One region of the Micromonospora aurantiaca ATCC 27029 genome, then DNA from elsewhere that is predicted to be linked to it. Evidence: predicted binding sites of a transcription regulator. Region 1 holds the regulator's gene; the other holds the start of a gene.
What was found. Region 1 encodes HspR, which represses chaperone genes until heat shock. Its sites were predicted from a motif close to TTGAGTNNNNNNNACTCAA; they were not measured.
Positions count from the first base shown of each region.

Region 1 (12,052 bases):
AGTCGCGGACCAGCTGCTCGGCCCGCTCCGGCAGGTCGGCCGAGGGGTGGGCCAGGTCGGGCTCCAGCAGCGCCGCGCCCGCCGGGTGCGCCTTCCAGCCGGTGTACGCGTTCTCCGCCGCCTCGGCGGCCACCCCGCGCAGCAGCGTGACGAGCTGGGACTCGATCGCGGTACGCAGTTCCGCGGCGGGAGCGTGCCGCCCGGTGACCGCCGCGACCACCCGGTCGCGCAGGCGCCCGATGCGGGCCTCCAGCCCGCGGAAGAAGTCGCCGGTGCCGATGAACTCCTGCCAGCGGGCCAGCACCTCGCCGCGCAGCAGCCGGCCGTCCCTGAGCCCCTGGTCGACGCTCCGCTCCGCGCTCCGGTACGCGGCCTGGACCCGCTCGTCCAGCGCGTCGGCGGCGGTGACCTGCTCGTCGGCGGCCTCGGCCAGCCCTTCGACGACCGGGTGCACCGCGGCCAGCGCGCCGTCGAGTGTCTGCCGGACCACCGCGGCGCGGGCCTCGGCGTCGGCGGCGAGCCGGGCGAACCAGTCGCTCAGCGGCGCGGTGATCCGGTCCGGCAGCAGCCCTTGCCCGTCCACCCAGGTCTCCGGCAGCACGAACAGCGGCGAGGCGCCCAGCTCCTGCTCGGCGAGCATCTCGGACAGGTGGGCGGCGACCTCGTCGGCTGCCTCCGGGGGCACCCGGTCGAGCACCATCGCCACGGCGGTGCCCCGGGCGCGGGCGCTGCGGAGCAGTTCCCAGGGGACGGCGTCGGCGTACCGGGCGGCGGTGGTGACGAACAGCCAGAGGTCGGCGGCGGCGAGCAGCTGACCGGCGAGCGCCCGGTTGGCGTCGACCACCGAGTCGATGTCGGGCGCGTCGAGGAAGGCCAGGCCGGGCGGCAGCGCCGGCGCGGTGACCAGGTGCAGGGTGCCCGGCTGCTCGCTGGGCTCGGTGGTCCGGGTCAGACCGGGCAGCAGCTCACCCTGCCGGAACCAGGCCGCGTCGGTCGGGCTGCACACCAGCACCGGGGAGCGGGTGGTGGGGCGGAGCACACCCGCCGCGCTGACCCGCGCCTGGACCAGGCTGTTGACGAGCGTCGACTTGCCGGCGCCGGTGGAACCGCCGACGACCACCAGGAGCGGGGCGTCGAGCCGGGCCAGCCGGGGCAGCAGGTAGTCGTCGAGCTGGTCGGTGAGGCTCGTTGCGGCGTGCCGGGCCGGCTCGGCCGAGGGCAGGGCGAGCGGGAAGCGGGCCGCACCGATCGCCGCGCGCAGGCCGGTGAGCGCGGCGGGCAGGCCGTCGGCGGCGTGAGCAGGCTGGTCGTCGCCCGTGGTGGCTCCGGTGCGGGCTGCGACGGCGGGCGCGCCGGCACGGGTGGCGGAATCGCCATGCGTCGTCACCGCTAAAGCGTGCCCGACCGACGCAAGGTAAGACAACCGGACAGTAGTAACGGTCGGGTTGCGCCGGGTCGGCTCAACCCCGACTTGCGGATTGGCGATCGCGTGGCACTATTGAGTCAAGTTCACTCAACTTGTGGTGCGGTCGCTTCCGGGCGACCCGCCGGGCAGGCCGTCTGACCTGCTCACCCGTTATGAAGCGAGGAAGCGAACATGGCACGTGCGGTCGGCATCGACCTCGGCACGACGAACTCCTGCGTCAGCGTTCTCGAGGGCGGTGAGCCCACCGTCATCGCCAACGCCGAGGGCTCGCGTACGACTCCCTCGATCGTCGCGTTCGCCCGCAACGGCGAGGTGCTCGTCGGTGAGGTCGCCAAGCGCCAGGCGGTGACCAACCCCGATCGGACCATCCGGTCGGTCAAGCGTGAGATCGGCACCAACTGGACCGTCGACATCGACGGCAAGAAGTACACCCCGCAGGAGATCTCGGCGCGCACGCTGATGAAGCTCAAGCGGGACGCCGAGGCGTACCTGGGCGAGCAGATCACCGACGCGGTGATCACCGTCCCGGCCTACTTCAACGACGGGCAGCGCCAGGCCACCAAGGAGGCCGGTGAGATCGCCGGCTTCAACGTGCTGCGGATCGTGAACGAGCCGACCGCGGCGGCCCTGGCGTACGGCCTGGACAAGGGCTCCAAGGAGCAGACCGTCCTGGTCTTCGACCTCGGTGGCGGCACCTTCGACGTGTCCCTGCTGGAGCTGGCCGAGGGCGTGGTGGAGGTCAAGTCCACCAGCGGTGACAACCAGCTCGGTGGTGACGACTGGGACCAGCGCATCATCGACCACCTGGTGAAGACGTTCCGCGGCGAGCACGGCATCGACCTCTCGCAGGACAAGATGGCCATGCAGCGGCTCAAGGAGGCCGCCGAGAAGGCCAAGATCGAGCTGTCCGCCGCGACCACCAGCAACATCAACCTGCCGTACATCACGGCCGGTTCGGCCGGCCCGCTGCACCTGGACGTGACGCTCAGCCGCGCCGAGTTCCAGCGCATGACGCAGGACCTGCTGGACCGCTGCAAGGGCCCGTTCGAGCAGGCCGTCAAGGACGCCGGCATCAAGATCTCCGACGTCGACCACGTCATCCTGGTCGGCGGCTCGACCCGCATGCCGGCCGTGACCGACCTGGTCAAGCAGCTCACCGGCCGCGACCCGAACAAGGGCGTCAACCCGGACGAGGTCGTCGCCGTCGGCGCCGCGCTCCAGGCCGGTGTGCTCAAGGGCGAGGTCAAGGACGTCCTGCTGCTCGACGTGACCCCGCTGAGCCTGGGCATCGAGACCAAGGGCGGCATCTTCACCAAGCTCATCGAGCGCAACACCACCATCCCGACCAAGCGCTCCGAGGTGTTCACCACGGCCGACGACAACCAGCCGTCGGTGCTGATCCAGGTCTTCCAGGGCGAGCGGGACATCGCCGCCTACAACAAGAAGCTCGGCACCTTCGAGCTGACCGGTCTCCCGCCGGCCCCGCGCGGCGTGCCGCAGATCGAGGTCACGTTCGACATCGACGCCAACGGCATCGTGAACGTGCACGCCAAGGACCTGGGCACCGGCAAGGAGCAGAAGATGACGATCACCGGCGGCTCCTCGCTGCCGAAGGACGACATCGAGCGGATGCGCCGGGACGCCGAGGAGCACGCCGGCGAGGACAAGCGCCGCCGCGAGGAGGCCGAGACCCGCAACGTGGCCGAGGCGCTCCAGTGGCAGACCGAGAAGTTCCTCGCCGAGAGCGGCGACAAGCTGCCCGGCGAGAACCGTGACCAGCTCAACGAGGCGCTCGGCGAGCTGCGCAGCGCCCTCGGCGGGCAGGACATCGAGAAGATCAAGTCCGCGCACGAGAAGCTGGCGCAGGTCTCCCAGCAGGCGGGCTCGCTGCTCTACGCCCAGCAGCAGGAGGGCGAGCAGACCGCACCGGGCGCGGCCGGGCCGGGTGCCGGCGCGGGTGCGGCCGGTGGCCCGAAGGCCGGTGGCGACGACGACGTGGTCGACGCGGAGATCGTGGACGAGGACAAGAAGTGACATCCGGTCCCGGACACGATTCGCACGGCAGAGGGATGAGGTAACCGCATGACGGACAAGCCACGAGCGGCCGGCCCGGGTGCCACCGGGTCGGCGCCGGGCGCCGGGAAGGACACCGGCGACGAACCCCGGGTCGTCATCCGCGACAAGCGCAAGCTCGGCAAGGTGACCGAGCAGCCGGCGAACGACGCCTCGGCGGCCGACGCGGCCGCCGACGCGCCCGCCGAAGGGCTGGTCGAGGAGGCCGAGGTCGTGGTCGACGAGATCGGCGGCGAGGCCGAGGTCAGCGGTCCGACCGTGGTCGACTCGCCCGCCGAGCCGAACGGCGGGACCGGCCCGGACGCGCCGCTCGGCGCCGAGCTGGAGTCGCTCCGCACCGACCTGGAGGAGCGCACCCGCGACCTCCAGCGGGTGACCGCGGAGTACGCCAACTACCGCAAGCGGGTCGACCGGGACCGCAACCTGGTTCAGGAGCAGGCCACCGGGGCGGTGCTCACCGCGCTGCTGCCGATCCTCGACGACCTGGACCGGGCCCGTGAGCACGGCGACCTGGTGGGACCGTTCGGCAGCGTGGCCGAGCAGCTCACCGGCGCGCTCGCGAAGTTCGGCCTGACCGCGTTCGGTGAGACGGGTGACCCGTTCGACCCGACCCGGCACGAGGCGGTGGCGCACCAGACCTCCGCCGACGTGACGGAGCCGACCTGCGTCCAGGTCATGCGCCGTGGTTACCAGCTCGGCGAGCGGCTGCTGCGGCCCGCCATGGTCGCGGTCGCGGACCCGGAGTAGTGCCGACCCGTGACGTCCCGCCCGCCCGCACGGGGCGGGCGGGACGACCGGGGTTCGACCCGTGGAAGGGGGTGGACCGGTGAGTTCCAAGGACTGGATCGAGAAGGACTACTACGCCGCGTTGGGCGTGGACAAGTCCGCCTCCTCGGACGAGATCAAGAAGGCGTACCGCAAGTTGGCCCGGGAGTCGCACCCGGACCACAACCCCGGCGACACCGGCGCCGAGGAGCGGTTCAAGACCGTCTCCGAGGCGTACGCGGTGCTCGGTGACGAGAAGAAGCGCCGTGAGTACGACGAGATGCGCTCGCTGTTCGGCTCCGGCGCCTTCCGGCGCAGCGCCCGCGGTGCGGGCCAGCCGGGCGGCATGCCGTTCGACGTCTCCGACCTGTTCGGCGGCGGCGCCGGGGGTGGGGACAGCCGGTTCAGCGGCGGCGGCTTCACCGACCTGTTCAGCTCGATCTTCTCCGGCGGTGCAGGTGGCGGCGGTCCGGCACGTCCGCGCGGCCCGGCCCGCGGCCGGGACGTCGAGACCGAGGTGGCGCTCGACTTCGAAGACGCGGTACGCGGCGTCACGCTGCCGCTGACGCTGCGCGCGCCCGGCGTCTGCGACACCTGCCACGGCAACGGCGCGAAGCCCGGCACCCAGCCGGTGGCCTGCCCGGTCTGCCACGGTGCCGGCGTGACCACCCGCAACCAGGGTTCGTTCAGTTTCTCCGAGCCGTGCCGCAACTGCCAGGGTGTCGGCACGATCGTCGAGGAGAAGTGCCCGGAGTGCCACGGCACCGGCGGGGTCACCAAGACCCGCACGCTGCACGTCCGCTTCCCCGCCGGGGTGTCGGACGGGCAGCGGATCCGCCTGGCCGGCCGAGGTGAGCCCGGCGAGCGGGGCGGTCCGGCGGGCGACCTGTTCGTGCAGGTGAAGGTCCGCCCGGACGAGCTGTTCGGGCGCACCGGGGACGACCTGACCCTGAACGTCCCGATCACGTACGCCGAGGCGGTTCTCGGCACGGACCTGCGCGTGCCGACCCTGGACGGGACGGTGACCCTGCGGGTGCCACCGGGTACGCCCAGCGGGCGGGTGCTGCGCGCCCGCGGCAAGGGCGTCGTACGCAAGGACGGCCGCGCCGGTGACCTGCTGGTCACGCTCGACGTGGTGGTTCCGGCGAAGATCTCGGACGAGGCGCGGGCGGCGCTGGAGACCTTCGCGGCGCAGACTCCGCCCGCCGCGCGGGAACATCTCGACGCGCGGGTACGTCGATTCAGTTGACGGCGGCACCGGAGGTGAGCGGGCATGTCGGAGGAGTACGTCGGCTCGGGTGACCAGGCATACGAGGCCAAGGTCTTGATGATCTCGGTGGCCGCGCGGATGGCGGGGATGCACCCCCAGACGCTGCGCCAGTACGACCGGCTGGGCCTGGTGCAGGCCGGCCGGGCGTCCGGCGGCGGTCGCCGGTACAGCGTCCGGGACGTGGTGCTGCTCCGCGAGGTGCAGCGGCTCAGCCAGGACGACGGGATCAACCTGGCCGGGGTCAAGCGGATCATCGGGTTGGAGCGGCTGCTCGAAGAGGCGCAGCAGCGGGTGGCCCGGCTGGAGGCGGAACTGGACGCCGCGTACCGGCGGATCGCCGAGCTGGAGTCGCTCGGTGGCTTCCCCCGCGGCGACCTCGTGCCCACCAACCGCACATCCACCGCGCTCGTCGTCTGGCGTCCGCGCCGCGCTCCCGACCGCTGATTCCGTACCTGAAGGCCGGCGCGCCCCGCTCCCCCGGGGCCGCGCCGGCCTTCGTCGTTCCCCGGTCGGTTCGCGGGCCGGGTCAGGGGAAAGCGGGGTACGGCAGAGCGGGGTCAACTAGGCTTTTCCGTAGGGGCAAAAGCCCCAAAGCGGATTCCGGGCTGGCGGGGGGAGTCATGACGGAACCGGCGAAGAAGGTGGCCGAGCGCGCGGAGGAACGGCTGGAGAAGGTGGCCGAGAACGTGCGCGAGCGGTTCGACCGGGTCACCGAGGGACGCTTCAGCGACAAGGTCAAGGAAGGGCGCTTCGCCGACCAGACGGACCACGGCGTGGACCGGGCGCGGGACGACGAGCGGCGCAAGAAGCAGGGCGGGTCGACCTAGGCGATCCGTCGACGTGCGGGCCGGGATCCACGGGGGATCCCGGCCCGTTCGTGTTCTGCAAGGCCGGCCGGGACGTCGGGCCGCTCCGGGCGGGCACCACGCACCCGCCCTCGCGGTCGATCATGAAGTTGGCGGCGACAAACCGGACACCAAACACCGCCAAGTTCATGATCGACCAGGCCGGTCGGGTCGACGTGGCCAGCGAGGTCGACGTGGGCGGGTCGAGGTGGTCAGAGGCGGCGGTTCTCCCGGACCAGGCCGCCCTCGCACCAGTCCCGGTAGACGAAGAGATCCGGCCGGGCGAGCAGCACCCGGCTGTTGTGCGCCCAGTTGCGCATCAGGTCGTCGCCGGACTTCTCGGCCTGCTCGACCAGCCTGCGGAACCGGCGCTTGGGGTGGGCGCGGAAGTTCGTCCGGATGCCGTCGGCGGCGTAGATGTAGAGGCAGTGCAGCGTGAACCGCCGCGCCGGGCAGCCCTGGTCCATGGCCAGATCGAACAGCGTCTGCACCAGATGGTCACCGGCGACCAGCAGATCCCAGTCGGGCGGCATCGAGGTCAGCGGCACCGAATCCGGCTGATAGGCCCACGCCCGAAGCTCGGCGGGCGAGGGATCGACCGGGTTGGCGAAGCCGCGGAACGTCTCTTCCTGCACGCTCACCGGCCGACCTTCCGCTTGCGCTGGCGGGGGCGCAGGCCACCCGCGGACCCTGGCTGCTGGGCCGAAACGTTAACGCGGTTGGACGGAGCAGGGGTAGACCTTCCCGGGATCAATTTGACAACGCCGGGCCGGATCTGCCCTGCGGCTGATCCGGCCCGGCCCGGTCAGTCGCCGGTGCCCAGGGGCAGCGGCGCGGGCGGCCGTGCGGCGGCGGCGCGGGTGCGCAGCCACTGCTTGAACCACGGGCTGTCCGGCAGGCGGGCGAGCAGCGGCCCGGTCACCACCGTGATCAACACGTACGCGGTGGCGAGCGCGGCGAGCTTCGGCTCCACCGGGTAGACGGCCGCGACGGCCAGCCCGGCGATGACGATGGAGAACTCTCCGCGCGGGGTCAGCGCCAGACCGGCCCGCCAGCGTCCGGGCTCGGCGATCCCGGCCCGGCGGGCGGCCAGGTAGCCGGTGGCCACCTTCGTCGCCATGGTCACCACTGCGAGCAGCAGCGCGGGCAGCAGCACCGGCGGCATGTCCAACGGGTTGGTGACCAGCCCGAAGAACACGAAGAAGACCGCGGCGAACAGATCACGCAGCGGGGAGAGCAGCTCGGTGGCGTGGTGCGCCACCGGCCCGGACAGCGCGATGCCCACCAGGAACGCGCCGACCGCCGCCGACACCTGGAGCTTGGCCGCGACACCGGCGACCAGCAGGGTCAGGCCGAGCACGCCGAGCAGCAGCGCCTCCGGATCCTTGGCGGAGAGCGCGGCGGAGATCAGGTGGCCGTACCGGATCGCCACGGCCAGCACGACGACCACGGTGAACACCGCGACGGCGAGCGCGATGCCGCCCTTCATCAGGCCGACCCCGGCGAGCAGCGCGGTGACCAGCGGCAGGTAGAGGGCCATCGCCAGGTCCTCGATCACCAGGACGGAGAGGATCACCGGGGTCTCCCGGTTACCGACCCGGCCCAGGTCGCCGAGCACCTTCGCGATCACGCCGGACGACGACACCCAGGTCACGCCCGCGAGCACCACCGCCGCCACCCAGCCCCAGCCGAGCAGGAGCGCGAAGGCGAACCCGGGCAGCGCGTTGAACACCGCGTCGATCAGGCCGGCCGGCGCGGCGGACCGGAGGTTGCCCACCAGCTCGTTCGCGCTGTACTCCAGGCCGAGCATGACCAGCAGCAGGATCACGCCGATCTCGGCGCCGACTGCGAAGAACTCCTCGCTGGCGTTGAGCGGCAGCAGACCACCGTGCCCGAACGCCAGGCCGGCGAGCAGGTACAGGGGGATGGGCGACACGCCGAAGCGACGGCTCAGCCGGCCGAGCAGGCCGAGCAGGAGCAGCAGCGCACCGACCTCGATGAGCAGGATTGTGGTTTCGTGCATACGCGTCAGCCGTCCGGATCGGTCTCGGCGAGGATCGCGGTCACGCCGTCGAGCCCCTGACGGGTACCGACCACGACGACCACATCGCCGGCTTCGAACCGGAAGGTGGGATCGGGCGAGACGTTCACGGCGCCCTGACGCAGCACGGCCACGATCGACGCGCTGGTCCGGGTGCGTGCCTTGGTGTCTGCGAGCCGCCTGCCGACGTACTTCGACCCCGCCGGCATGGCGATCTGCTCGGTCAGCAGCCCGGCGGCCTGCTCGCGCAGCCCGGAGAGCTGACCCAGCATCAGCGACGCGCCGAGGATGTCGGCGAGCGCCTCCGCCTCGTCGTCGGTCAGGGGTATGTCATGTTGGCAGGAGTCGGGATCGTCCGGGTCGTATAGGACCAGGTCGCGGCGGCCATTGCGGTGGGAGACCACGCCGAGCCGGCGGCCGGACTCCGTCATCAGATCATGACGTACGCCGATCCCGGGCAGGGCGGTCTGTTCGACACGTACTCGCACGTCGGTGAGGCTACCGCTGCCACGCACGCACCGCGTCCGGGGCCGAACTACAGACTGCACGATGCGGCTCGGGCGGCTCGTCTAGGTCCGTTCGGCCACGAACACGCCGACACCTTCGAGCGTCTCGGTGAGGCCGGTCGCGCGCAGGATCATCATCGCCTTGCCGACGACCGTGTCGGAGACGCCGTATTCCTTGCACAGTTGGGCGCGGCTCGGCAGCTTGGTGCCGGGTGGCCACTCTCCCGAATCGATCTTGCTCTTCAGTTCGTCTGCGAGCACTTGGTACTGCTGCTTGGGCATACACACTCCCCGGATGGCATGCCCATTCGACCATGCACCCACCTCCAACCTCAAGCAATTGTGGGTCGATCGTTGACCTACGACTGGTACCGATTGTAGGTTGCTGGCGAACGCTCCCGGATGGCACCTGGAGCTTCCGGGGTCGGGGCGGGCATCCCCCGTGGCTCGTCCCGACCCCCGTCCTCGGCGAGAAGGGACAGTGTCGTGCGCAACATCCTGCGAATACGTCCGAAGCGGCGGAACGCGCGTCCGCCCGACTCCGCGCCGGGCGGCCCCTACCGCTCCGCGTCGTACCTTCCGCTCCGGCCCTGGCAGGTGCGGGGCCACAGTTTCAGGACGTGCCGGCGAGGGCTGGACCCCGCCGAGGTCGCCGCGTTTCTCGACCGCGTCGCCGGGGACCTCGCCGCCGCGTACGCCGAAGTCGCACGTAGCCGGGACGAGACGGCGCGGATCAAGGGCGCGTTGCGCGAGTGGCAGTCCCGTCAGGCTCCCTCGATGCGCGACCTGGCCGGGCGGCCGTGACCGGGCGGTACGTGATCCATCTGCCGGTGCGCGCGGCGGACCTGGCCCGGGCGAAGATGCTCGGTCGCACGGCCGGCCGGTCGTTGGCGTTCCTCGCGGTGGTGGAGCTGGGCGGGATCACCGTGTCGACGGAGGACGACCAGTCCGTACGCCATTGGGTGTTCTGCGACCGCAAGCTGGACGGCGGCCGGCGTTGCGTGCTGCGCGCCGACCACGAGACTCCCTGCCTCGCGCGTCTCCCCGGCCGGACCGGAGGACGGTGACTCAGGTCACAGGGGTGGAGTTGAGCGGAATAGACTCAACTCTGGTTGTGTCATGTCCAGTGGACACGCCGATCCGGGGGAGCCCATGAACACGGAACGTCTCACCACCAAGAGCCGCGAAGCCATCACCGGTGCCGTCGCGCTGGCGAACCAGCGCGGTCACGCCACCGTGGAGCCCTGGCACCTGCTGCTGTCACTGCTGGACACCGAAGGCTCGACCGCTGCGGGCCTGCTGCGCGCCGTCGGAGCCGACCCCGCCGAGCTGCGCCGCGTCGCCCAGCGCTCGGTCGACGCGCTGCCGGCCGCACGCGGGTCGAGCATCGCCGAGCCGACCCTGGCCCGCGAGTTCGTCAACGCCATCGGCGCCGCCGAGCAGATCGCGCGGCCGCTGGGCGACGAGTACACCTCCACCGAGCACCTGCTGGCCGGGCTGGCCCGGGTCGGCGGCGCGGTCTCGGTAGCGCTGAAGAACTCCGGCGCCACCGAGGAGAACCTGGTCGCCGCGTTCCCGACCGTCCGGGGCGGGGACCGCCGGGTCACCACCGCCGACCCGGAGCAGACCTACCAGGCCCTGGCCAAGTACGGCGTGGACCTCACCGCCAGCGCCCGCGACGGCAAGATCGACCCGGTGATCGGCCGGGACTCGGAGATCCGCCGGGTGATCCAGGTGCTGTCCCGGCGTACCAAGAACAACCCGGTGCTGATCGGCGAGCCGGGCGTCGGCAAGACCGCGATCGTGGAGGGCCTGGCCCAGCGGATCGTGGCCGGCGACGTGCCGGAGTCGCTGCGGGACAAGAAGCTCGTCTCGCTCGACCTCGGCGCGATGGTCGCCGGTGCGTCCTACCGCGGTCAGTTCGAGGAGCGGCTGAAGTCCGTGCTGGAGGAGATCAAGAACTCCGACGGCCAGGTCATCACGTTCCTGGACGAGCTGCACACCGTGGTCGGCGCCGGCAAGGGCGAGGGCTCGATGGACGCCGGCAACATGCTCAAGCCGATGCTGGCGCGCGGCGAGCTGCGGATGGTGGGCGCGACCACGCTCGACGAGTACCGCGAGCACATCGAGAAGGACCCGGCCCTGGAGCGCCGCTTCCAGCCGGTGCTGGTCGGCGAGCCGACCATCGAGGACACCATCGGCATCCTGCGCGGGCTCAAGGAGCGCTACGAGGTGCACCACGGCGTACGGATCACCGACGCCGCACTCGTGGCCGCCGCCTCGCTCTCCGACCGGTACATCACCGACCGGTTCCTGCCGGACAAGGCGATCGACCTGGTGGACGAGTCGGCGTCCCGGCTGCGCATGGAGATCGACTCGCGCCCGGTCGAGGTGGACGAGATCGAGCGGGCGGTACGCCGCCTGGAGATCGAGGAGATGGCGCTCGCAAAGGAGCCGGACGCCGCGTCCGCCGAGCGTCTGGAGCGGCTGCGCAAGGAGCTGGCCGACAAGCGCGAGCAGCTCACCGCGCTCTCCGAGCGCTGGCAGACCGAGAAGAGCCACATCACCAAGCTCTCCACCGCCAAGGAGGAGCTGGAGCGCCTCGGTGGCGAGGCCGAGCGGGCCGAGCGCGACGGCGAGCTGGAACGCGCCGCCGAGCTGCGGTACGGCCGGATCCCCGCGCTGCGGACCGAGCTGAAGCAGGCCGAGGAAGAGCTGGCCCGGCTCCAGGCCGACGGCGCGATGCTCAAGGAGGAGGTCGGCGCGGACGACATCGCCGCAGTGGTCGCCTCCTGGACCGGCATCCCCGCCGGTCGGCTGCTCGAAGGCGAGACCGCCAAGCTGCTCCGGATGGAGGAAACGCTGCGCGGCCGCGTGGTCGGCCAGGCCGAGGCGGTGGGCGCGGTCTCCGACGCGGTACGCCGCGCCCGGGCCGGCGTCGCCGACCCGGACCGGCCGACCGGCAGCTTCCTGTTCCTCGGCCCGACCGGCGTCGGCAAGACCGAGCTGGCAAAGGCGCTCGCCGAGTTCCTCTTCGACGACGAGCGGGCCATGGTCCGCATCGACATGAGCGAGTACGGCGAGAAGCACTCGGTGGCCCGCCTGGTCGGCGCCCCACCCGGGTAC
Region 1 covers NC_014391.1:154,815-166,866, forward strand. The annotation lists gene MICAU_RS00770 (GTPase family protein) at 1-1,387, opposite strand, end outside; gene dnaK (molecular chaperone DnaK) at 1,598-3,460, shown strand; gene grpE (nucleotide exchange factor GrpE) at 3,509-4,246, shown strand; gene dnaJ (molecular chaperone DnaJ) at 4,326-5,513, shown strand; gene MICAU_RS00790 (heat shock protein transcriptional repressor HspR) at 5,538-5,978, shown strand; gene MICAU_RS00795 (hypothetical protein) at 6,155-6,361, shown strand; gene MICAU_RS00800 (hypothetical protein) at 6,592-7,020, opposite strand; gene MICAU_RS00805 (cation:proton antiporter) at 7,185-8,402, opposite strand; gene MICAU_RS00810 (cation:proton antiporter regulatory subunit) at 8,408-8,908, opposite strand; gene MICAU_RS00815 (winged helix-turn-helix domain-containing protein) at 8,990-9,208, opposite strand; gene MICAU_RS00820 (DivIVA domain-containing protein) at 9,413-9,730, shown strand; gene MICAU_RS00825 (hypothetical protein) at 9,727-9,993, shown strand; gene clpB (ATP-dependent chaperone ClpB) at 10,079-12,052, shown strand, end outside.

Region 2 (12,052 bases), 3.3 Mb from region 1:
GGGTCTCGTGGCCGAGGCCGAACATCTTGTCGAGGAAGGCCCAGAGGAACACCCAGCCCAGGGCGAGCCGCAGCCCGGCCCAGACGTACCGGGTGGCCTTCTGGCGGGTGGTCTCGGTGTGCGCCGCCGGAGCGATGGTGGCGGCGGGGGTCCGCTTGACGGCGGGGGTCCGCTCGATTGTCGCGGTCATGGTCTCCACGTCCCTTCCTGTGCCTCGCACCGCGCTTCCCGGTGGCACATTCATTCCACCGCCGCGCGGCGCCCGGGAGCAGGGCCGAGAGGTGCCCTCGTGACCGGGTCATTGGTCCCGTCCGTACCCGGTCCGGTCGGCCCCTCGCAGCCGGTCCGCCGCCCCTGACCAGGCCTTACGCCGGCGGCCTACCGTCGCAGGTGGAGACCCGGCACGAGGAGGTCGTGATGAGGACGTGGCAGGTTACCGACGTGATGACCAGGGACGTCGCCACGGTGACGGAGGAGACCCCGTACCGCGAGGTCGTCGACGTGCTGGTGCGGCAGCGGATCAGCGGTGTGCCGGTGGTGGACTCGTTCCGCCGGGTGCTCGGGGTGATCTCCGAGGCGGACCTGCTGCACAAGGTGGAGCGGTCCGGTCACCCGGACGAGCGGCGGGTCTTCGAGGGACGGCGCCGCCGTACCGCGCGGGAGAAGGCGGGCGCGCTCGTCGCCCGGGACCTGATGACCGCGCCCGCGGTCACCACCCACGAGCGGGCGTCGCTCGCGGCGACCGCCCGGCTGATGGACCACGAGGCCGTCAAGCGGCTCCCGGTGCTGGACGACCTGGGCCGGCTCGCCGGCATCGTCACCCGCGGTGACCTGCTGCGCGTGCACCTGCGTTCCGACGCGGAGATCCGCGAGGAGGTCGTGCACGAGGTGCTGCGGCGGGTGCTGTCGGTGCGCGACGGCCTGGTCACGGTCCAGGTCCGCGGCGGCGAGGTCACCATGGACGGGCGGCTGGACCGGCGTAGCGCCGTCGAGCTGGCCGGCCGTCTCGCCGCCCAGGTCGCGGGCGTGGTCGCGGTGCACAACGCGATCGGGTACGACGTGGACGACACCACGCTGATGGAGCTGGACCCGGTGCACGCCACCCCGGTCGCCTGAGCGCCGCCACCCGGGCCCCGCCGGTCAGGTGGGGCCCTCGGTGGCGAGCTGGGCGGCCAGCAGCGCGGGGGCCTCGGCCAGCGACGGCCCGTACCAGGTGAGGTGCCGGCCGGACACCAGCGCCGCCGGCACACCGGGGAACGCCTCCGGCCCGTCGTCGGCGGTGAACCGGTACGGCTCGTCGGGCAGCACCACCAGTTCCGGCGCCCGGGCGCGCAGCTCGTCCAGGCTCGGCCGGGGATAGCGTTCCGCGTCGTCGGCCCAGCCGTTGCGCACACCGAGCCGGGCCAGCACGTCCCCGGCGAACGTGTCCCGCCCCAGCACCACCCACGGCCGTCGCCACACCGGCACCACGGCGGTGCGGACGCGTCCCGGCGCGGGCAGTGCGGCCCAGGCACGGCGGGCCTCGCGCAGCCACTGCGGCTCGGCCGGCGCGCCGAGCGCGTCGACCAGCTCACCGAGCTGGTCGAGGGCCTCCGGCACGGTACGCGGGAAGGTGACCCGGACCGGCACCCCGGCCGCGCGCAGCGCCTCGGCGTCGGCCAGCCGGTTCTCCTCCTCGTTGAGCAGCACCAGGTCCGGCTCCAGGGCGAGCACCCGGTCCAGGTCCGGGTACTTCGTCCCGCCGACCCGGGCGACGTCCAGCCCGGCCGGGTGGGTGCACCAGTCGGTCGCGCCGACCAGCGCCTCCGGGCGGGTGGCCGCGACCGCCTCGGTCAGCGACGGCACCAGCGACACCACCCGCACCGCGTCTCCTCCCCTTGAGCCGGACCGCCGGTCAGCGGGCCGCCGCGGTCACGGCGTCGGCGGTCTCCGGCGGCAGGCCCGCCACCGGCAGGCCCTTGCGTACCGCCCAGTCGACTGCGGCGCGCAGGTCCGCGGTGGGCAGCGGCCGCCGGGTGGTCACCCCGACCGCCGCGTGCACTGTGTACGCCATGAACGGGTACGACCGGGCCAACGCGCCGATCGCGTCGTGCAGCCGGCGTACCACCTCCAGCGCGGCCGGTTCGTCGAGCCCCGGCAGGAGGAGCTGGAACTCGTTCTCGGTGACGCGCAGCGCGCGGTCGACCGGCCGCAGCACGGCGGTGATCGCGGTGAGCACGGCGTGTCCCTCGCGGGCGACGCCGCGGCGGCCGAAGCGTTCCGGCGAGCCGGGCGGCGCGTCCACCCGCAGGCCGACCAGCGCCACCGGCAGGGTGCCGGAGGCGGTCACCCCGTCCGCGCCGGACCACCGGGCCAGGCCGGGCTCGTCCAGCATCGTCTCGGCCGGCTCGACCGGCTGGTTGTTCCGGTCGCCGCGGCGGGCCAGCAGCCGCAGCGCCGCCTCGGCACGCGGTTCGCCGGGCCCGGCCGGGATGTCCCGCACCCGGGCGATCGCCTCGTCCAGCGCGGTACGCGCCGCGGCGGGCAGCCGCTCGGCGAGCTGTTCGCGCAGCCGGATCGCCTCGTGCAGCGCCTCGTCGCGGCGGAAGCCCCAGCGTCCCTCGAACAGCCGGCCGGACTCCAGCGTCGGCGCGGGCGCCACCTCGGCCCGGTCGTGCGCGACGAGTGTGGCGCCGAAACGCGGGCTCAGCGCCACCACCGTCCACTCCCGGGCCAGCGCCTCCGCCTCGTCCAGCGCCACGCCGTAGGTACCGTCGGGCAGGTCGGGCGGCGGTCCGCCGACCATCGCCACCACCGTCACGGCGGCGCGGCCGGCGATGCGCCGGTAGACCTCGCGCTCCCGGGCGAAGTACGGCAGCCGCTGGAACAGCGCGAGCACGACGAGAGGGCCGTCCTCGGCCTCGGCGAGCGCCGCGCGTTCGATGGCGTGGGAGACGGTGACGAGACTGCGTTTGGTGAACTGTTCCGGGGTCCGTCCGCTGGGCACGGGCAGAGCCTAGAGGGACGGGCGCGGTAGCGCACCGGTCGGCCGGACCGGTCGTGCCGCACGGCCTACACTCGGGCGTCGACCGGACGAGGGGGATCGGGGCGAGATGACGAGCACAGGCAGCGTGACCGCCTCCTGGCTGCGGCCGATCCCGCCCGGCGCCGCGCCGTCCCTGGTCCGTGCCGGCCACCTCGGCCACACCGGGCGGCGGCTCGGCGACCTGGTGCAGGGCCGCCCGCCCGGGGTCACCGGCAGCCAGTGGAGCACCGCCGGGCGGGCGTCGCTCGACCTGGTGGTCTGCGCGGCCGACACCGGGCTGCCGCGTTTCGCGGTGCGGTTCACCGTGCCCGCCCCCGACGGATCGGCCGCGCGACGGTCCGAACGGCTGACCGACGCGGTCTGCGTCGCCGTCGGCCTGCCGCTGGTGCGCGTCGAGTCGCCGACGCTGGGCGGCGCGGAGCAGGTCCGCCGGTTCGTCGAGTACGTGCTGGACGCGCGGGCGTACGCCGACGGCACCGACCCGGACGGCGGTGACACGGTCGGCTTCCGGGACATCATCGGCCGGCTGCCGGACGGCCGGCGCGGACCGGTGAACGACCTGGGCGCGCTGGCCCGGGTCGAGGCGGTCGAGGCGTACGTGGCGGGCCGGATCGCCGACCCGATCGTGCGCGGCCTGCACGTGCGCTGGACCGACGGTCCGGCGGAGGGCTGGGCCTGGGCCGAGGTGCGGCCCGGCCGTTGCCTGCTGGAGCGGGTACGGCTGACCTCGCGCGGTTTCTCCTGCGGCGTCGACCCGGGGCGGCTCGCCGAGGACCTGGCGGCTGTGGCGCTGGGGGAGCGGTTGCGTGACCTCGACGGTGCCGCGCCGTCCCTGCTGGACCGCGACGAGCTTCTCCGGCGGGTACGCGCGCTGGCCGCCCGGCGGGACTCCTTCGACGGCGGGTTCGCCTTCGATCACCTCTGCGCCGACTGAGCCGTCCGTCCTCGCCGGCGAGGACGGCGACTTTTCGATTTTTTTCCGATCTCCGGTTGAACCTTCGCCGACGGCGCTCCGTACCTCATCGGGAATGGACGCAGATCTTCCCCGCCGCGCCCGGACGGCGCGGAGACGGTGCGGAAAGGGCATCGTCGGCCATTGACGCGCGACTGAGCGTCGCAGTGATCTCACACCCCGAATTCGTCGGTCCGCCGGGATCACCAGTCAACTACCGGATCGTGAAGGAGAGCAATTCGATGCGCAGGTCCACACGGGCGCGCCGGTCATCCGGTAACGCGCGGAGCAAGCGGATGCTGGCGGTTGTCGGCACGCTCGCGGTCTTCGGCGGCATCGTCGCCGTCACCCAGATCTCGTCCGCCCAGGACCGGCGGACGACCACCCGCGCCGCCTCGGCGTCCTGCGTGCCCGCGAGCCCCGGGGCGACCGCCCCGGACGGCCAGGGCAGCACCACCCGTACCTGGCAGAACGGCCGCTGGGTCCGCAACCACTGGGGCGACGGGCAGATGTCGCCGGCCGAGTGCCAGCAGACCAACGCGGGCGGCGCGGGCGCCGGCACCCCGACCGTGGCCTGCCCGGACGTCCGGGGCCGGCTGCCGCAGGTGCCCGGTCAGGCCCGTGCCGAGGTGGACCGCACCCTGGCTCTGCTGGAGTCGCAGATCGCCGACGCGAACCGGCGGCTCGCGGCGGAGGGCCGCAAGGGCGGCGAGTTCATCAACAACGCGATCCTGCGTCCGCTCGCGGACAAGCGGACCGCGGCGCTCAACCGGATCGCCACCGCCATCGGCCGGGTCGCCCAGCGCCCGCAGGGCCTGGACCAGCTCGCCCAGTGTGCGGTGACCGACACCCCGCAGAACGGCGGCCAGAACGGCGGGAACAACAACGGCGGTCAGAACGGCGGCAACAACAACGGCGGTCAGAACGGCGGGAACAACGGCGGCGGGAACAACAACGGCGGCGGCCAGAACAACGGTGGCGGCAACGGCCTGAACGTGCTCGCCAAGGACTGCTCCGGCAGCCAGCTCCAGGCGCACGACGGCTTCCAGAACGGCAACCGGTGCGTGAGCACCGCGTTCGGTGAGGTGGGCGCCGCGGCGAACAACCCGTCGCTGCTGATCACGCAGTTCCCGAACCAGGTGCGGCGCAACCAGCCGTTCACCCTCCGGGTCACCACCAAGAACCTGGTGCGGGACCGCTTCCTCGCCGCCGGCCAGGGCGGCTACTACCTGGAGAGCTCGCTGCTCAACGGCCAGGGCCTGGTGCGCGGCCACTTCCACACCGCCTGCCGCATGCTCGGCAGCACCCGGCAGCCTCCGAACCCGCAGGACGTGCCGGCCTTCTTCGTGGCCACCGAGGACGGGCGGGGCGGCAACCAGCCGGACGACGTGCTGATCCAGATTCCGGGCCTGGCGCAGTCGGGCGTGGCGCAGTGCGCGGTCTGGGCCGGTGACGGCTCGCACCGCATCCCGATGATGGAGCGGGCCAACCAGACTCCCGCCATCGACGTGGTGCGCATCCGGGTCAACTGAGCGGGCGAACGGCAGCGGCCGTCCGGGGGACTCCTCCGGGCGGCCGCTGCCGTTCCCGCGTACGGGCACGGTGGAAGGTGATCCCGGAAGAAATTTCGTGCCGGCGGTATCCGGCCGGATGAAAAGCGCTGACCGTAGAAAGCCGATCGGGCCCCCGCCGATTTCTCAGCGTGACCCCGGGATGCCCGACGGTGAACCGGTGGCGGTCAGCGGTTCTTGTACGCCTCGACCACCGACACCGGGATGCGCCCGCGCTCGGAAATCTCGAACCCGTTCTTGGCGGCCCATTCCCGGATGGCGCGGTTCTGCTCGCGGTCCATTCCCGAGGTGCTCGGCCGGGCGGTGCGGCGGGCGCCGCGGGCGACCTCGGTCGCTCCCCGGCCGATTCGCCTGCCAGCGCTGATGTACGGATCCAGCGCCTTGCGCAGGACGCCCGCGTTCTCGTCGGAGACGTCGATCGTGTACGCCACGCCGTCCAGGCTGAACTCGACGGTCCGATCGGCCTTTCCGCCGTCGAGGTCGTCGGTCAGAACGGTGATTACTTTCCTTGCCATCGCCATTACTCCCTGTGTCGGGCGGGGTGTGGCTAAGAGTTTGACCTACCGCGCGGTAATTCCGCAACAATAGCCGACTGTTTCCATTCGGCGGGTCGCGGTAAAGGGCGCCGCCATTGGGTGCGGAGCGCGGGAACGCGGCCCTTCGTAGTGGCGTGGGTCACAACCCGGAACAAGGGGCACGTTTTGTTACTTGAGCCAGACACGCTCAACCAACGTGATGGCAGGTGTTCGATGGCAACTCTTCCGGTACTCCCACTGACCGACGCCGTCCTGCTGCCCGGGATGGTCATCCCGGTGACCCTCGACCCGACCACCCAGGCCGCCGTCGACGCGGCCCGCGCCACCGGCGACAAGGAACTCCTGGCCGTACCCCGCCTCGACGGCGAGTACGGCTCCGTCGGCGTGGTCGCCACGATCGAGAAGGTGGGCCGGCTGCCCAGCGGCGAACCGGCGGCGGTCGTCCGCGGTCTCACCCGCGCCCGCATCGGCTCCGGCGTGCCCGGCCCCGGCGCCGCGCTCTGGGTCGAGGCGACCGAACTCGACGAACCCGCACCGGCGGGCCGCGCCCGCGAACTCGCCCGCGAGTACCGCGCGCTCATGACCTCGGTGCTGCAGCAGCGCGGCGCCTGGCAGGTGATCGACGCGATGGAGCGGATGACCGACCTGTCCGAGCTGGCCGACTCGGCCGGTTACGCGCCCTGGCTCAGCCTGACGCAGAAGACCGAACTGCTCGCCGCGCCGGACGTCACCGCCCGGCTGGAACTGCTCGTCGGCTGGGTGAAGGAACACCTCGCCGAGCAGGAGGTCACCGAGCAGATCAACAGCGACGTCCGCGAAGGGCTGGAGAAGTCCCAGCGCGAGTTCCTGCTCCGCCAGCAGCTCGCCGCGATCCGCAAGGAACTCGGCGAGGACGAGCCGGACGGCTCCGCCGACTACCGCTCCCGGGTGGAGTCCGCCGACCTGCCGGAGAAGGTCCGCGAGGCGGCGCTGCGCGAGGTCGGCAAGCTGGAGCGGGCCAGTGACGCCTCACCCGAGGCGGGCTGGATCCGGACCTGGCTGGACACCGTCCTGGAGATGCCGTGGAACACGCGTACCCAGGACAACATGGACCTGGCCGCGGCCCGGGCCGTGCTCGACGCCGACCACGCCGGCCTGGCCGACGTGAAGGACCGCATCCTGGAGTACCTCGCGGTGCGCAACCGGCGCGCGGAGCGCAACCTCGGCGTGGTCGGCGGACGCGGTTCCGGCGCGGTGCTGGCCCTGGCCGGTCCGCCCGGTGTCGGCAAGACCAGCCTCGGCGAGTCGGTCGCCCGGGCGCTGGGCCGCAACTTCGTCCGCGTCTCCCTCGGCGGTGTCCGGGACGAGGCGGAGATCCGCGGTCACCGGCGCACCTACGTGGGCGCGCTGCCCGGCCGGATCGTGCGGGCGCTGCGCGAGGCCGGCTCGATGAACCCGGTCGTGCTGCTCGACGAGGTCGACAAGCTGGCCGCCGGCTACTCCGGCGACCCGGCGGCGGCCCTGCTGGAGGTGCTCGACCCGGCGCAGAACCACACGTTCCGCGACCACTACCTGGAGGTCGACCTCGACCTGTCCGACGTGCTGTTCCTGGCCACCGCCAACGTGGTCGAGGCGATCCCCGGCCCGCTGCTGGACCGGATGGAGCTGGTCGCGCTGGACGGCTACACCGAGGACGAGAAGGTCGCCATCGCCCGGGACCACCTGCTGCCCCGGCAGCGGGAACGGGCCGGGCTGACCACCGACGAGGTCACAGTCGCCGACGAGGCGCTGGCGCTGATCGCTGGTGAGTACACCCGGGAGGCCGGCGTCCGGCAGCTCGAACGCGCTCTCGCCAAGATCTTGCGCAAGGTCGCGGTCGCGCTCGCCACGGACTCCGCGCCGGTGCACGTCGACGCCGGCAACCTGGCCCGCTACCTGGGCCGGCCCAAGTTCACCCCGGAGTCGGCCGAACGGACCGCAGTACCCGGCGTGGCGACCGGACTCGCGGTCACCGGCGCCGGTGGCGACGTGCTGTTCATCGAGGCCACCACGATGGAGGGTGAGCCGGGGCTGACGCTCACCGGCCAGCTCGGCGACGTGATGAAGGAGTCCGCGCACATCGCGTGGTCGTACCTGCGGTCGAACGGGCGGCGCTACGGGCTGGACCCGAACGCGCTGGCCGGGCGGCGGATCCACCTGCACGTCCCGGCGGGCGCGGTGCCCAAGGACGGCCCGAGCGCCGGCATCACCATGGTGACCGCGCTGGCCTCACTGGTGACCGGGCGGCCGGTTCGGCCCGAGTTCGGAATGACCGGCGAGGTGACGCTCTCCGGCCGGGTGCTGCCCATCGGCGGCGTGAAGCAGAAGCTGCTCGCCGCGCACCGGGCCGGCCTCACCGAGGTGATCATCCCGAAGCGCAACGAGCCGGACCTGGACGACCTGCCGGCCGAGGTGCGGGAGGCGCTGACCGTGCACACCCTGTCCGACGTGGCGGACGTGCTCGCACTGGCGCTGCGCCCGGTCGAGATCGGCACGGAGTCGCTGGACGGTCCGGCGCTCGCCGCGGCCTGACGACCGTCGCCCCGGCCACCGTACGCACGGTGGCCGGGGCGCCGTCGTGGTCCGCCCCCTGTGGTCTCCACGCCGACCGGCACGGAAGCCGGTCGCGCCGGGCTCAGCGGCGGTCGCGCCGCTCGTAGCCCCGGTCGCGGCGCTCGCCCGGCCCGTCACCGTCCCGGTCCCGGCGTACCGTCGCCTTGCGTCCCTTGATGGTGGTGCCGCGCAGCCCCGCGATGATCTCGTCGGCGACCCCCTGCGGCACCTCGACCAGCGAGAACCGGTCGGCGATCTCGATCGAGCCGATGTCCCGGCCACTGATGCGGGTCTCCCCGGTGATCGCGCCCACCAGGTCCTGCGGCCGTACCCCGGCCCGGCGGCCCAGACCGATGAAGACCTGGGTGGTGCCGCCGGTACGCGGGCGCGCCGGACCCCGGCGCTCACCCCGCCCGCCGGCCTCCGGGCGGCCCTCGCGCGGACCCCGGACCGGAACCTGCGGGATCTCCTCCTCGTCGTCCGAGCCCGGCGACGTCGCCTCGTGCGCCAGCTTCACCGCCGCCAGCGCCACCTCGACCAGGTCGAACTCGTCGGTGAGCGACTCCACGATCGCCCGGTACGGGTCGAGGTCGTCCTCCAGCAGGCTCTCCCGCAGCGCGCCCTGGGTCAGCTCCAGCCGCCGGGTACGCATGTCCGCGACAGTGGGGATCTTGTCGATGGCGATCCGCTGGCCGGTGACCCGCTCGATGGTCTTGAGCATCCGGTGCTCACGCGGCTCGGCGAGCGTGATCGCCACACCCTCCCGCCCGGCCCGGCCGACCCGCCCGATCCGGTGCACGTACGACTCCGGGGCGGACGGCACGTCGTAGTTGACCACGTGGGTGAGCTGCTCGACGTCCAGGCCACGGGCGGCCACGTCGGTGGCGACCAGCAGGTCCGCCGTACCGGCGCGCAGCCGGCCCATCACCCGGTCCCGCTGCTCCTGGCTCATCCCGCCGTGCAGCGCCTCGGCCCGGTAGCCCCGGCCGTTCATCGTCTCGGTGAGCCGGTCCACCTCCTCCCGGCTGCGGCAGAACACGATCGCCGCGGTGGGCGACTCCACGTCCAGCACCCGGCCCAGCGCGGCCGGCTTGTGCGCCCGGGCCACGATGTACGCGCTCTGCCGCACCCGGGGCGCCTCCCCGGCGACGGGCCGCTCCCGCTCGATCCGGATGCGGACCGGGTCGGTCAGGTGCTGCCGGGCCAGCCCGTCGATCCGGGCCGGCATGGTGGCCGAGAACAGCACCGTCTGCCGGCCGGCCGGAGCGTGCTCCAGGATCGCCTCGATGTCCTCGGCGAAGCCCATGTCGAGCATCTCGTCCGCCTCGTCCAGCACCACCGTGCTCAGCGCGCCCAACCGCAGCGTGCCCCGGGCGATGTGGTCCAGCGCCCGGCCGGGCGTCGCCACCACCACGTCCACCCCGTGGTCGAGCGCACGCAGCTGCCGGCCGATCGGCTGCCCGCCGTAGATCGGCAGCACCCGGGCGCCCAGGTCCTTGCCGTAGCGGTGGAACGCCTCGGAGACCTGCACGGCCAGCTCCCGCGTCGGCACCAGCACCAGCGACACCGGGTCGCCGTCGGCCCGCCCCACCGGCATCCGCTGCAACAGCGGCAGCGCGAATGCGGCGGTCTTGCCCGTACCGGTCGCCGCCTGGCCCAGCAGATCCTGCCCGGCCAGCAACGGGGGGATGGCCTCCCGCTGGATCGGCGTCGGTTCCTCGTAGCCGAGCGCGGACAGCGCGCCCAGCAACTCGGTGCGCAGCCCGAGATCGGCGAAGGCGATGCCGTCCTCGGCGTCGGCGGGAAGGGCGGGGTCGGTCGGGGTCGGTGCGGCGTTCATGCGACAAGCTTTTCATCACCGCCGCGCGGCGGTCGCGGCGACCGGGTCAAACGTTCGCCGCGCCACCTGTGTGCCGTCCCCTCCGGGTGATCCGGCGTGGCCCCGTGCCCCCGCCGGATCACCGGGACAGGACGGCCAGCAGCGTGGTGAGGCCCACTCCGACGTCGAACACCGCGCACCACAGCGCGTACCCGCGCGGTACCACCGCGCCGGTGCGGTGGTACCAGCCGTCCCAGGCCGCGTGGACGAGCCAGCCCACCCCGACGAGCACCCCGGCGACGTCGGCGGACGCGATCATCGCCACGACCGCCAGGCCGCCCCACACGGCCGCCCCGGCGAGCTGCGCCGCCAGCGCGCGCCGGTCGCCCCACTGCCGCCGCCAGGTGCCGATCAGCAGGTAGCCGGCCGGCAGGACCAGCAGCGTCCACGGCGCGAAGACGCTGGGCGCGAACCACATGTCCACCGTCATGAGCAGCCCCAGCCCGGCGGGCCACCCGCGCGCCACGGCCGCGGCGACCGGGTGCCGGCGCGGCGGCGCGGTGGCCGTGTGCCGGTGCCGCAGCGCCACCAGCAGCATCGCCGGCACCATCAGCAGGTGGCCGCCGAGCAGCAGCGTGTCGTCCCCGACCCACCCGGCCCACCAGGGCGGGAGCAGCAGCAGGAACGGCACGTACATGGCCGCCGACATCTCCGCGGTGGCGGCCCGGCCGTCTCCCCGGTACCACATCCACGCGGCCATGCCCGCCGCCATGTTCGTCGCCATCACCAGCGCGCCCACGTCCGGCCGCGCCAGCACCGCCGCACCCCCCAGCAGGTTCCCGCCCACCTGCCACAGCGGCCCGAGCAGCACCATCCCGGCCACCATCGCCACCACCATCCCGGCCAGGTGCCGGGTCCGCGCCCACCCGGCCCACCGCCGGGGTACGCCCACAGTCATCTCCGTCATGCCCCGACCCTGCCGCCGCCCGGCGCACCGGAGAAGGCGCGTCAGTCATCGGGAAACCGTGCGGATCGCACGGTCCGGCCGTGACGTTTCTCGGGGGTGGGCGGGGCGCCGCACGCCCTAGGATCGGCGGGCATGACAGTCGATTCCGCTGACCACCGGCTGCGCCGGGCCCGGCGGGTCACCCTGCTGTCGCTGGCCACGAACGTGTGGACCACGGTGCTGCTGCCCGTCGTCGGCCTGGCCCGCGAGCCCGACCCGGTACGCGTCGCGCTGGGCGCCGCCGGGCTGCTCGGATTCGCGGTCGCCCAGATCGCGGTGCTGCACGCCGCGGTCACGCCGTGGCTGCCCGTACCGGCCCGTCGTCGCCGGCACGCCGCGCTGATCGCGGCGGCGCTGCTCAGCCTGCCGCTGCTCGGCCCGGTCGCGGCCGGAACCTGGCCCACCTGGGCGTGGCTGGGCGCGTCCCTGGTCGGCATGACGCCGCTGCTGTTCCGGCCCGTCGTCGCGGTGGTGGCGGCGGCCGGCGTCCTCGCGGTGTCGGCCGTCGTCACCTGGTCGACGGGCGGGCCGGTGACCACGGCGCTGCTGGTCACCGGCGTGGTGGGCGCCGG
Region 2 covers NC_014391.1:3,844,500-3,856,551, reverse strand. The annotation lists gene MICAU_RS17125 (DoxX family membrane protein) at 1-199, opposite strand, end outside; gene MICAU_RS17120 (CBS domain-containing protein) at 418-1,116, shown strand; gene MICAU_RS17115 (helical backbone metal receptor) at 1,141-1,863, opposite strand; gene MICAU_RS17110 (DICT sensory domain-containing protein) at 1,895-2,986, opposite strand; gene MICAU_RS17105 (PDDEXK family nuclease) at 3,093-3,959, shown strand; gene MICAU_RS17100 (hypothetical protein) at 4,274-5,509, shown strand; gene MICAU_RS17095 (histone-like nucleoid-structuring protein Lsr2) at 5,716-6,063, opposite strand; gene lon (endopeptidase La) at 6,298-8,634, shown strand; gene MICAU_RS17085 (DEAD/DEAH box helicase) at 8,738-10,495, opposite strand; gene MICAU_RS17080 (hypothetical protein) at 10,614-11,441, opposite strand; gene MICAU_RS17075 (sensor histidine kinase) at 11,574-12,052, shown strand, end outside.
Region 2: the regulator HspR is predicted to act here: its motif matches at 6,257-6,275, upstream of lon (endopeptidase La).